Regions from separate parts of the Kineococcus arenarius subsp. arenarius genome, predicted to be linked through region 4. Evidence: riboswitches for the same ligand, from Rfam matches in the RefSeq annotation. Region 4 holds a riboswitch; each other region holds the start of a gene.
What was found. A riboswitch is a leader RNA that binds a small molecule or an ion and turns the genes downstream of it on or off. The one in region 4 is predicted to bind S-adenosylmethionine.

Region 1 (2,176 bases), on a different contig from region 4:
GCAGGTTCAAATCCTGTCAGCCCGACAGTGAGCAGTACGGAGGGTCGGTCCCGCGAGGGGCCGGCCCTCTCGCTGTTCCCGGGTGGTTCACCTAGCCTGGAGCGGGCCAGGAGCACGACGACGAGCCCCGGGACGCCACCGTGACCACGACCGCACGACCAGCCCCTTCCTCCGCCCGCCGGCCGCACGACGCAGTGGCGGTCGCCTCCGTCGTGCTGGGTGCGGCGGGTGCCGTCACCGCCCTCGTGCCGAGGCTGCACGTGCTCGCCCTGTGCCTGGCGCTGCTCGGTGCCGGGGCGGGCGCCGTGAGCCTTCGCCGGGCTCGGCGCGTGGCCGTGGCGGGGCTGGTGCTGTCCCTGGCCGCCGCCGCGGTCGTCGTGGCCGTCACCGCCCGGGAGCGCGGCGACGTGGTCGACGGCACGCCGGGGCCCGGTCCCGCCGGGCCCGGGGTCAGCGCTCCTCCCGCCGAGGGGGGAGCGGCCGGCACGCGGCCCTCCGGTGCCCCCGAGGGCATCGCGGTGACCGGCTGCGGCGACGTCACCGGCTCCGGGACGGCCACCGCGACCCTGGAGGTCACCGGGACGGCCGAGCGCCCCGGCGCTTCCACGGTCGTCGTGGAGTGGATGGACGCCGCCGACGCCCAGCTGGGCCGGGGCAGCGTCGTCGTGGAGGAGCTCGCGCCGGGGGAGACGAGGACCGTGCAGGTGCGCGGCGAGGGCGTCACCGGTGCGGTGGCCTGCCGGGTCCTGGAGGTGACCGGGGCCTGAACGGGTGGCGGGTGGTGCAGCGAGGTTGACAGCCCGGCCCCGCACCGGGCACGGTGGCGCCACGACCATCCAGAGCGGCCGAGAGACCTGGCTCGACGACGCCGCAGCAACCCCCCTCCCGCAGGGCGTGGGTGCTTCCGCCAGGGCCGATGGAGGGCACGGGATGACGCAGGACCGCACCACAGAACTGCACTCGCGGCGGCACATCGACCTGTGCCGCCGCGGTTCCGCCGCCTGTCGCAGACAGCCCGCAGAACCCGCCCGGACCGCGGGGTGCGCCCCGGGGACCCGGGGCGCACCCCGCCCACCCGGGACCCGGCCCGCCCGGAACCCCGTGCCGCCCCGACCGGGCGAGCGCGCGAACCCGGTGCGGCACCGCACCACCACCGCACCCGGCCGCCGCGCGGCGGCCGGCGAACCCACGTCACGCCCTGGAGAGAACACGCATGTCCAGCACCACGTCCGGCACGGCCCCCGTCGACACCACCGAGCCGAAGTTCGCCGAGTACGCCCACCCCGAGAAGCTGGTCAGCACCGCCTGGCTGGCCGGGAACCTGGGCCGTGAGGGCCTGGTCGTCGTGGAGAGCGACGAGGACGTCCTGCTGTACGAGACCGGCCACATCCCCGGCGCGGTCAAGGTCGACTGGCACACCGAGCTGAACGACGAGGTGACCCGCGACTACCTCGATGGTGCTGCGTTCGCCGAGCTGCTCTCCCGCAAGGGGATCCGCCGCGACGACACCATCGTGCTGTACGGCGACAAGAGCAACTGGTGGGCCGCCTACGCCCTGTGGGTGTTCACGCTGTTCGGCCACGAGGACGTGCGCCTGCTGGACGGCGGCCGCGCCAAGTGGGCCGCCGAGGGCCGTGAGCTGACGACCGAGGTCCCCCAGCGCGAGCGCACCGAGTACCCCGTCGTGGAGCGCGACGACAGCCGCGTGCGCGCGTTCGCCCCGGACGTGCGCGAGCACCGCGGCGGCCTGATCGACGTGCGCTCGCCGCAGGAGTACACCGGCGAGCGCACCCACATGCCCGACTACCCGCAGGAGGGAACCCTGCGCGGCGGTCACATCGCCGGTGCGGCCAGCGTGCCGTGGGCGAAGGCTGCCAACGAGGACGGCACGTTCAAGGACCGCGCGGCGCTGGAGGAGATCTACTTCTCCGGTGCCGGGCTGACCCCGCAGACGGACACCGTCACCTACTGCCGCATCGGGGAGCGTTCCAGCCACACGTGGTTCGTGCTGACGCACCTGCTGGGCCTGGAGAACGTGCGCAACTACGACGGCAGCTGGACCGAGTGGGGCAACGCGGTGCGTGCCCCGATCGTGGTCGGCTCCGAGCCGGGCGAGGTCGGCGCCGCGAAGCGCTGAGCGGACGGAGCCGCCGGGCGCTGAGCCGGTGGTGTCACG
Region 2 (2,176 bases), on a different contig from region 4:
GCTGGTGGCCACGCTGGCCGGGCAGGCGGCCACCCGCGCGGTCGCCGACGCCAAGCGCCGGCTGTGGAGCATCGACGCCTCCGCGCAGCCGCAGGAGTACCAGGAGGCCTCGGCCGAGCTGTTCCGGCTGGAGGCGGCGCGCCGGGCCTGGCAGGAGCGCGCCCAGGGGTCCTGAGGGCCCTCGCGCGCGGGGCGGCCGGGGCGCAGGCACTCGGGCGGGGCTGGTACGGTTGACGTGCTGTCGCCGGGGGTTCACCCGGTGGTGGTCCCGCATAGCTCAATTGGCAGAGCAGCCGGCTGTTAACCGGCAGGTTGTTGGTTCGAGTCCAACTGCGGGAGCGTCCTGGAGGGGGCCTGCGCGTGCAGGCCCCCTTCGTCGTCCCCGGGGGCCCGCGAGGCTGGGAGGTGGCCGTGCGCGCACGTCGCTCCAGCGCCCCGGCGGCGATCCTCGTGCCGCTGCTCGTCCTGGTGCTCGCCGTCGCGCTGTGGCGGGCCCTGACCGGCGACGCGGCGGGGCCCGCGCGGGGCGAGGCGTCCGGCGGGGCCGCCGAGGCGCTGGCCGCCCTGCCGGTGCGCGAGGCCGCCTCCTCCGCCGGCTACCAGCGCACCCGCTTCGGCTCCAGCTGGGTCGACGTCGACGACAACGGCTGCCGCACCCGCGACGACGTCCTGCTGCGCGACCTGGACGACGTCCGCCTCGCGCCGGACGGCTGCACCGTCCTGTCCGGCACCCTGCAGGACCCGTACTCCGGCGACGAGATCGCCTTCCGCCGCGGCGAGGACACCAGCGCCGACGTGCAGATCGACCACGTCGTGGCGCTGGCGGCCGCCTGGCGCACCGGCGCGCAGGGGTTCAGCGAGGACGAACGGGTCCGCTTCGCCAACGACCCCCTGGAACTGCTGGCCGTGGACGGCCCGCTGAACGGGGCCAAGGGCGACGACGACGCCTCGCAGTGGCTGCCGCCCGAGGGGGAGTGCGAGTACGTCGCCCGGCAGGTCGCCGTCAAGAGCGCCTGGGGGTTGTGGGTGACGCCCGCGGAGCACGACGCGATGGCCGGCGTCCTGGCCGGCTGCCCCGGGCAGGAGCTGCCCGCGCCCTGATCCGGGCGGCGTGCCCCGGGCACGGGCGCAGATGCCCTAGGCTGGTCGGACCATCCAGAGCGGCCGAGAGACCTGGCTCGACGACGCCGCAGCAACCCCCCTCGGGAGGGTGCTCATGCCAGGACCGATGGAGGCTTCGTGAGCTACGCCGGCGACCTCACTCCGCGTGAGGCGTTCGAGTTGCTGCGTGACGACGGCGACGCCGTCCTCGTGGACGTCCGCACCGAGGCGGAGTGGACGTACGTCGGGGTCCCCGACGCCGCCGCGCTGCGCAGGCCACCGGTGTTCGCCTCCTGGCTGCCCGTGGAGGAGGACGCGCCCGGTGCGCGGTTCCTGGCGGAGCTGGAGCGGGCCGGCATCGCACCGGGCCACCGCGGTCCGGTGGTGTTCCTGTGCCGCTCCGGCAAGCGGTCGGTCGGGGCGGCCACCGCCGCCACCGCGGCGGGCATCGGCCCCAGCTACAACGTCCTGGACGGCTTCGAGGGCGACCTCGACGAGCGCGGCCACCGCGGCGCCGCCGGCTGGCGCGCGCAGGGCCTTCCCTGGAGGCAGTCGTGACCGAGCAGCAGCCGAGCCCCTGGCGCCCCGACACCACCGCCGTGCGCGGTGGGCTGGCCCGCTCGGGGTTCGAGGAGACGTCCGAGGCGATGTACCTGACGTCCGGGTACGTGTACGAGTCCGCCGCCGCCGCGGAGGCCGCGTTCACCGGTGAGGTGGACCGCTACGTCTACTCCCGCTACGGCAACCCGACGGTGTCGGTGTTCACCGAGCGGTTGCGGCTGCTCGAGGGTGCCGAGGCCTGCTACGGCCTGGCCAGCGGGATGTCCGCGGTGTTCTACGCCCTGGGCGCGCTGCTCGGTGCGGGGGACCGCGTCGTGGCCGCCCGCAGCCTGTTCGGGTCCTGCTACGTGATCCTCGACGAGATCCTGCCCCGCTGGGGCGTGACGACGGAGTTCGTCGACGGCGAGGACCTCGCGCAGTGGGAACGGGCCCTGGCCACGCCCGCGCAGGCGGTGTTCTTCGAGACCCCGGCGAACCCCATGCAGACCCTCGTGGACGTCGAGGCGGTCACGCA
Region 3 (2,176 bases), on a different contig from region 4:
GCGGTGACGACCCCGCCGCCGCGCTCGTACCGCTTGGTGACGCCCTGCAGGCGCACGATGGGGTCGGCCATCTCAGCCCTGCGCCGCCCGCGCGTCCTCCTCGACGTCCGCCAGCTGCTCCTGCAGGGTGGCGGGGTCGACGTCGCGCACGACGGCCTGCGGGTAGCTCTGCACGAACTCCTCCAGCACCGCGGGGTCGTGGATGAGCTGGGCGAGGTCCAGGTACGTCTGGTTGCCGGTGTCCTCGGCGCGGGAGACGAAGAGGTTCACGTACGGCACCGCGGACTCGCTCTCGGGGTCGTCCTGGTGGACGACGTCCTCGACGGGCAGCCCGGCGCTGGTGGCGTAGTTGTTGTTCACGACGGCGCCGACCACGGAACCGTTCTGCAGCGCACCGGCGGTCTGCGAGGCGTCCAGCGGGACGACCTCGACCTTCGCCTCCTGCACGTCCGCGACGGTGGAGAACGCCGAGCCGCCGTCGGCGAGGGTCAGCAGGCCCGCGTCCTGCAGCACGAGCAGCGCGCGCGCCTCGTTGATGGCGTCGTCCGGGATGGCGACCTTCGCGCCCTGCGGGAACTGCGAGGGGTCCTCGTACTGGGTGGAGTACAGCGGCAGCGGGTAGACGGCGGTGGAGCCGATCGGCTGCAGGTCGTCGTCGGCGGTGACGTTGTAGTCCGCCAGGTACTGGGTGTGCTGGAACTGGTTGAGGTCGACCTCGCCCTGGCTCAGCGCCGGGTTCGGCAGGCTGTAGTCGGAGAAGTTCACCAGTTCCACGTCGACGCCGAGGCGCTCGCTCGCGAGGTCGACGTAGGTGTTCCAGTACGGCTCGGCCTGGTCGGTGACGCCGATGCGCACGGTCTGCGTCTCGCCGGCCGCCGTGGTGGTGGTGTCGTCGTCGCCGGTGTTCCGCACGACGAGCACCACGATGATCGCGATGATCGCCAGGGCGGCGGCGCCGATGACGAGCGGCGCCTTGCTGCGGCCGGGCTTGTCGGGCAGGGAAGGAGGGGTGGCGGCGCTGGACAACTCGGGGCTCCTCGTGGGGTGGTGCGGGGTTCGGGTCCCCCGGCGCCGGGTCCGGCGGCGCGGGGGTCGGCAGGGGCGGGCGGTCAGCCGCCGGTGGCGGCGCCGCCCCGCGGACACGAGGGGGGCGTGGCGCGCGGGCTCACGACGGGTCGCCTCCTGATCGGCCAGGCCGGTCCGGCGCTGCTGCGACGGCACGGCCACACGCTTGCGGGGCGCACCGCCCCGCCGGGCTTTCACCTGGAGCACCCCACCGCGGACGAGGGTTGCCGGTCAGCAAGCCAGGGCTTGTCGCTGACGCTCGATGCCGTCGGGAATCGTAACGACGGGCCCGAGGGAGCGTCAAAACGCGGCGGGGCGCCCGGGGGCGGCCGCGCCCGGCGCCCGCACCGGCGCGCCCGCCGCCGCTTGTCGCGAGTAGGTTGCAACAAGCCCGCCCGCCGTCCCGCGCCCGCAGGAGGTCCCCGTGCCGTCAGCCGGCGCCCCGCCCCGGCGGCGCCCCGCCCCGCCCCCCCCTCCCCCCGCCCCGCGCGGGCGGCGGGCCCGGGCCCGCCGCAGCGCCCTGGTGCTGCTGGCGCTGGGCGCCCTGACCGGCCTCGCGGCGCTGCTCGGCGCGGTCGTGGGCGCCGTCGCGATCTCCCCGGCCGACGTGCTGCGCGTGGCCGGCCACCACCTCGTGGGCGTCCCGGCCCGGGTGACGTGGGACCCGGTCGTCGACGCCGTGGTGCACGACGTGCGCCTGCCCCGGGTCCTGCTGGGCCTGGCCGTCGGCGCCGGGCTGGCGGTGTGCGGGACGGCGCTGCAGGCGATGGTGCGCAACCCGCTGGCCGACCCGCAGCTGCTGGGCGTCAGCTCCGGCGCCTCCACGGGTGCCGCGGCGGCGCTGCTGCTGGGGGCCGGCGCCGGCTGGGGCGAGCACGCCCTGGCCGGCAGCGCGTTCACCGGCGCCCTGGCGGCCTCGGTCCTGGTGTACGCCGTCGCCCGCGGCGCCGGGCAGGTCACCTCGGCGCGGCTGCTGCTGGCGGGCGTCGCCGTCGGCTACGCGCTGCACGCGGCCACGAGCTTCCTCGTCTTCGCCTCCGGCTCCGCCGAGGGGGCCCGCTCGGTGACGTTCTGGCTGCTGGGCTCGCTGGGCCTGGCCACCCGGGGCGCG
Region 4 (2,176 bases):
GTCACCCACGCCAGGTCCGCCTGGCACCAGTAGACGTCGTCGTCCTTGACGTCGAACACCGCCCAGTGCGACCAGGACGTGTGGGTGAGGTACCCGCCGCTGGTGTGCACCAGGCCCTTCGGCTTCCCCGTGGTGCCCGAGGTGTAGATGATGAACAGCGGGTTCTCGCTGTCGAAGCTCGGGGCGGCGTGCTCGGTGCTCTGCCGGTCCACGACGTCGTGCCACCACACGTCGCGCCCCGGCGTCCACGGCACGTCCGGCGTCAGGTCCCCGGTGCGGCGCAGCACCAGCACGTGCTCGACGTGCTCCAGGCCCTCGACAGCGGCGTCGGCGGCACCCTTGACGGCCACCGCCTTCCCGCGGCGGAACTGCCCGTCCGTGCACACCAGCAGCTTCGCGCCGGTGTCCTCCACCCGGAAGCGCAGCGCCTCGGCGGAGAAACCCCCGAACACCAGGCTGACGACCGCGCCGATGCGCGCGCACGCCATCGTCGTCACGATCGTCTCGGGCAGCACCGGCAGGTAGAGCACCACCCGGTCGCCGTGCCCCACGCCGAGTTCCTGCAGCGCGTTCGCCGTGCGGCACACCTCGTCCTGCAGCTGCGCGTAGGTGATGGTGCGCGAGTCGCCGGGCTCGCCCTCCCAGTGCAGGGCCACCTTCTCCCCGCGCCCGGCGGCCACGTGCCGGTCCACGCAGTTCACGGCCACGTTGAGCTTGCCGCCGACGAACCACTGCGCCGTGGGCAGCGTCGAGCCGTCGAACACGGTGTGCCAGGGCTCGTCCCACTGCAACCGGCCGGCCTGCTCGGCCCAGAACGCCTCCGGGTCCGCCGCGGCGCGCTCGTACTCCTCCGCGCCCACGTTGGCCTGCGCGGCGAACCCCGCGGGCGGGGGGAAGACGAGCTCGTCGCCGGCGGCGAGGGGGGCGGTGCTCATGGGCGCGGGTCCTCCGGGGTCGTGGGTCGGGCGGTCAGCGTATCCGTGCCGTACTCTGCTCGGACCATCCAGAGCGGCCGAGAGACCTGGCTCGACGACGCCGCAGCAACCCCCGCGTGGAGGGTGCTCACGCCAGGACCGATGGGGAGGCACGGCATGAGCACCACCACGCCCGCCGCGGACGGCGCAGCGGGGTCCGAGCAGGCGCGCCGCGAGGCCGCCGCCTGGGCCACCTGGCAGGAGTCCCCGTGGGGGCGTCTGCGCTACCGGGTGCTGGCGGTGCTGCTGCGCGAGCGGTGCGCGCAGCTGGGCCCGGCGCCGCTGCGCGTGCTGGACGCCGGCGGCGGGGACGGCCGCGACGCGCTGCAGCTCGCGCTCGCCGGCCACGAGGTGACGGTCCTGGACGCCTCACCGGACGTGCTGGGCGCGGCCCGCGCCGCGGCCACCGCCGCGGGTGTCGCCGACCGCGTGCGCACCGTGGCCGCGGACCTGGAGGACCTCACCGCCCTGGCGGCGCTGACCCGGCACCGCGCGGGGGGTTCGGGGTCCTTCGACGTCGTGCTGTGCCACGACGTGCTGCAGCACCGGGGCGGTGCGCAACAGGTCGCGGACGACGTGGCGACCCTGGCGTCCTCCCTGCGCCCCGGTGGCCTGCTCTCCCTCATGGCGCCGAACCCGGCCGCCGACGTCCTGGCCGCCGCGCTGCGCGACGGGCCGGCGCAGGCGTGGGTGGTGCTGGACGCCGAGCGCGGGGAGGACCCGGCCACCGGCCGTTCCGTGCTGCGCCTGGACCCCGCCGTCGTCGAGGAGGCCGTGGGAGCCGCCGGGTGCGAGGTCGTCGGGCGCGCCGGGGTGCTGACGGTCACCACGCTGCTGGAGGACGCCCACCGGGCCGACGAGCGCTCCGTCGCGGACCTGGAGGAGCTGGAGGTCGAGCTCAGCCGGCGCGAGGAGTTCCGGCGGACGGCGCGGTTCTGGCACCTGCTGGCGCGCCGCCGCTGACGGCGGCGCCCTCAGCGGCGGTGCCCCAGCACGAACGTGCGGATCGCGGTGACCGCGGCTCCCCGTGCCCACTCCGGGAAACCCGTGTGCTGCACGTCCACGTCCAGCTCGGAGGCGTGCGGGCTGCGGTGCGCCCGGATCCCCTCCCGCAGCGCCGCGGCACCCACCTCGGCCAGCCGGGCGTTCTCCCCGGAGACGAGCACCTTCTCGGGCATCGTGAGGTTGCCGATCGCGGCCAC

Region 1: another riboswitch for S-adenosylmethionine. It lies ahead of ACRYM0_RS12860 (sulfurtransferase); the one in region 4 lies ahead of ACRYM0_RS17050 (class I SAM-dependent methyltransferase).
Region 2: another riboswitch for S-adenosylmethionine. It lies ahead of ACRYM0_RS14310 (rhodanese-like domain-containing protein); the one in region 4 lies ahead of ACRYM0_RS17050 (class I SAM-dependent methyltransferase).
Region 3: another riboswitch for S-adenosylmethionine. It lies ahead of ACRYM0_RS02075 (MetQ/NlpA family ABC transporter substrate-binding protein); the one in region 4 lies ahead of ACRYM0_RS17050 (class I SAM-dependent methyltransferase).

What each region holds. Positions count from the first base shown of each region.
Region 1 is NZ_JBJLSE010000050.1:11,747-13,922, forward strand. It holds tRNA gene ACRYM0_RS12850 (tRNA-Pro) at 1-25, shown strand, start outside; gene ACRYM0_RS12855 (FxLYD domain-containing protein) at 141-767, shown strand; SAM riboswitch class I at 830-923, shown strand; gene ACRYM0_RS12860 (sulfurtransferase) at 1,214-2,137, shown strand.
Region 2 is NZ_JBJLSE010000062.1:4,261-6,436, reverse strand. It holds gene dnaG (DNA primase) at 1-175, shown strand, start outside; tRNA gene ACRYM0_RS14320 (tRNA-Asn) at 267-339, shown strand; gene ACRYM0_RS14315 (HNH endonuclease family protein) at 412-1,101, shown strand; SAM riboswitch class I at 1,149-1,235, shown strand; gene ACRYM0_RS14310 (rhodanese-like domain-containing protein) at 1,240-1,659, shown strand; gene ACRYM0_RS14305 (O-succinylhomoserine sulfhydrylase) at 1,656-2,176, shown strand, end outside.
Region 3 is NZ_JBJLSE010000003.1:87,360-89,535, reverse strand. It holds gene ACRYM0_RS02080 (methionine ABC transporter ATP-binding protein) at 1-71, opposite strand, end outside; gene ACRYM0_RS02075 (MetQ/NlpA family ABC transporter substrate-binding protein) at 73-1,026, opposite strand; SAM riboswitch class IV at 1,223-1,332, opposite strand; gene ACRYM0_RS02070 (FecCD family ABC transporter permease) at 1,490-2,176, shown strand, end outside.
Region 4 is NZ_JBJLSE010000093.1:1,239-3,414, forward strand. It holds gene acs (acetate--CoA ligase) at 1-935, opposite strand, end outside; SAM riboswitch class I at 997-1,083, shown strand; gene ACRYM0_RS17050 (class I SAM-dependent methyltransferase) at 1,092-1,937, shown strand; gene ACRYM0_RS17055 (ROK family protein) at 1,949-2,176, opposite strand, start outside.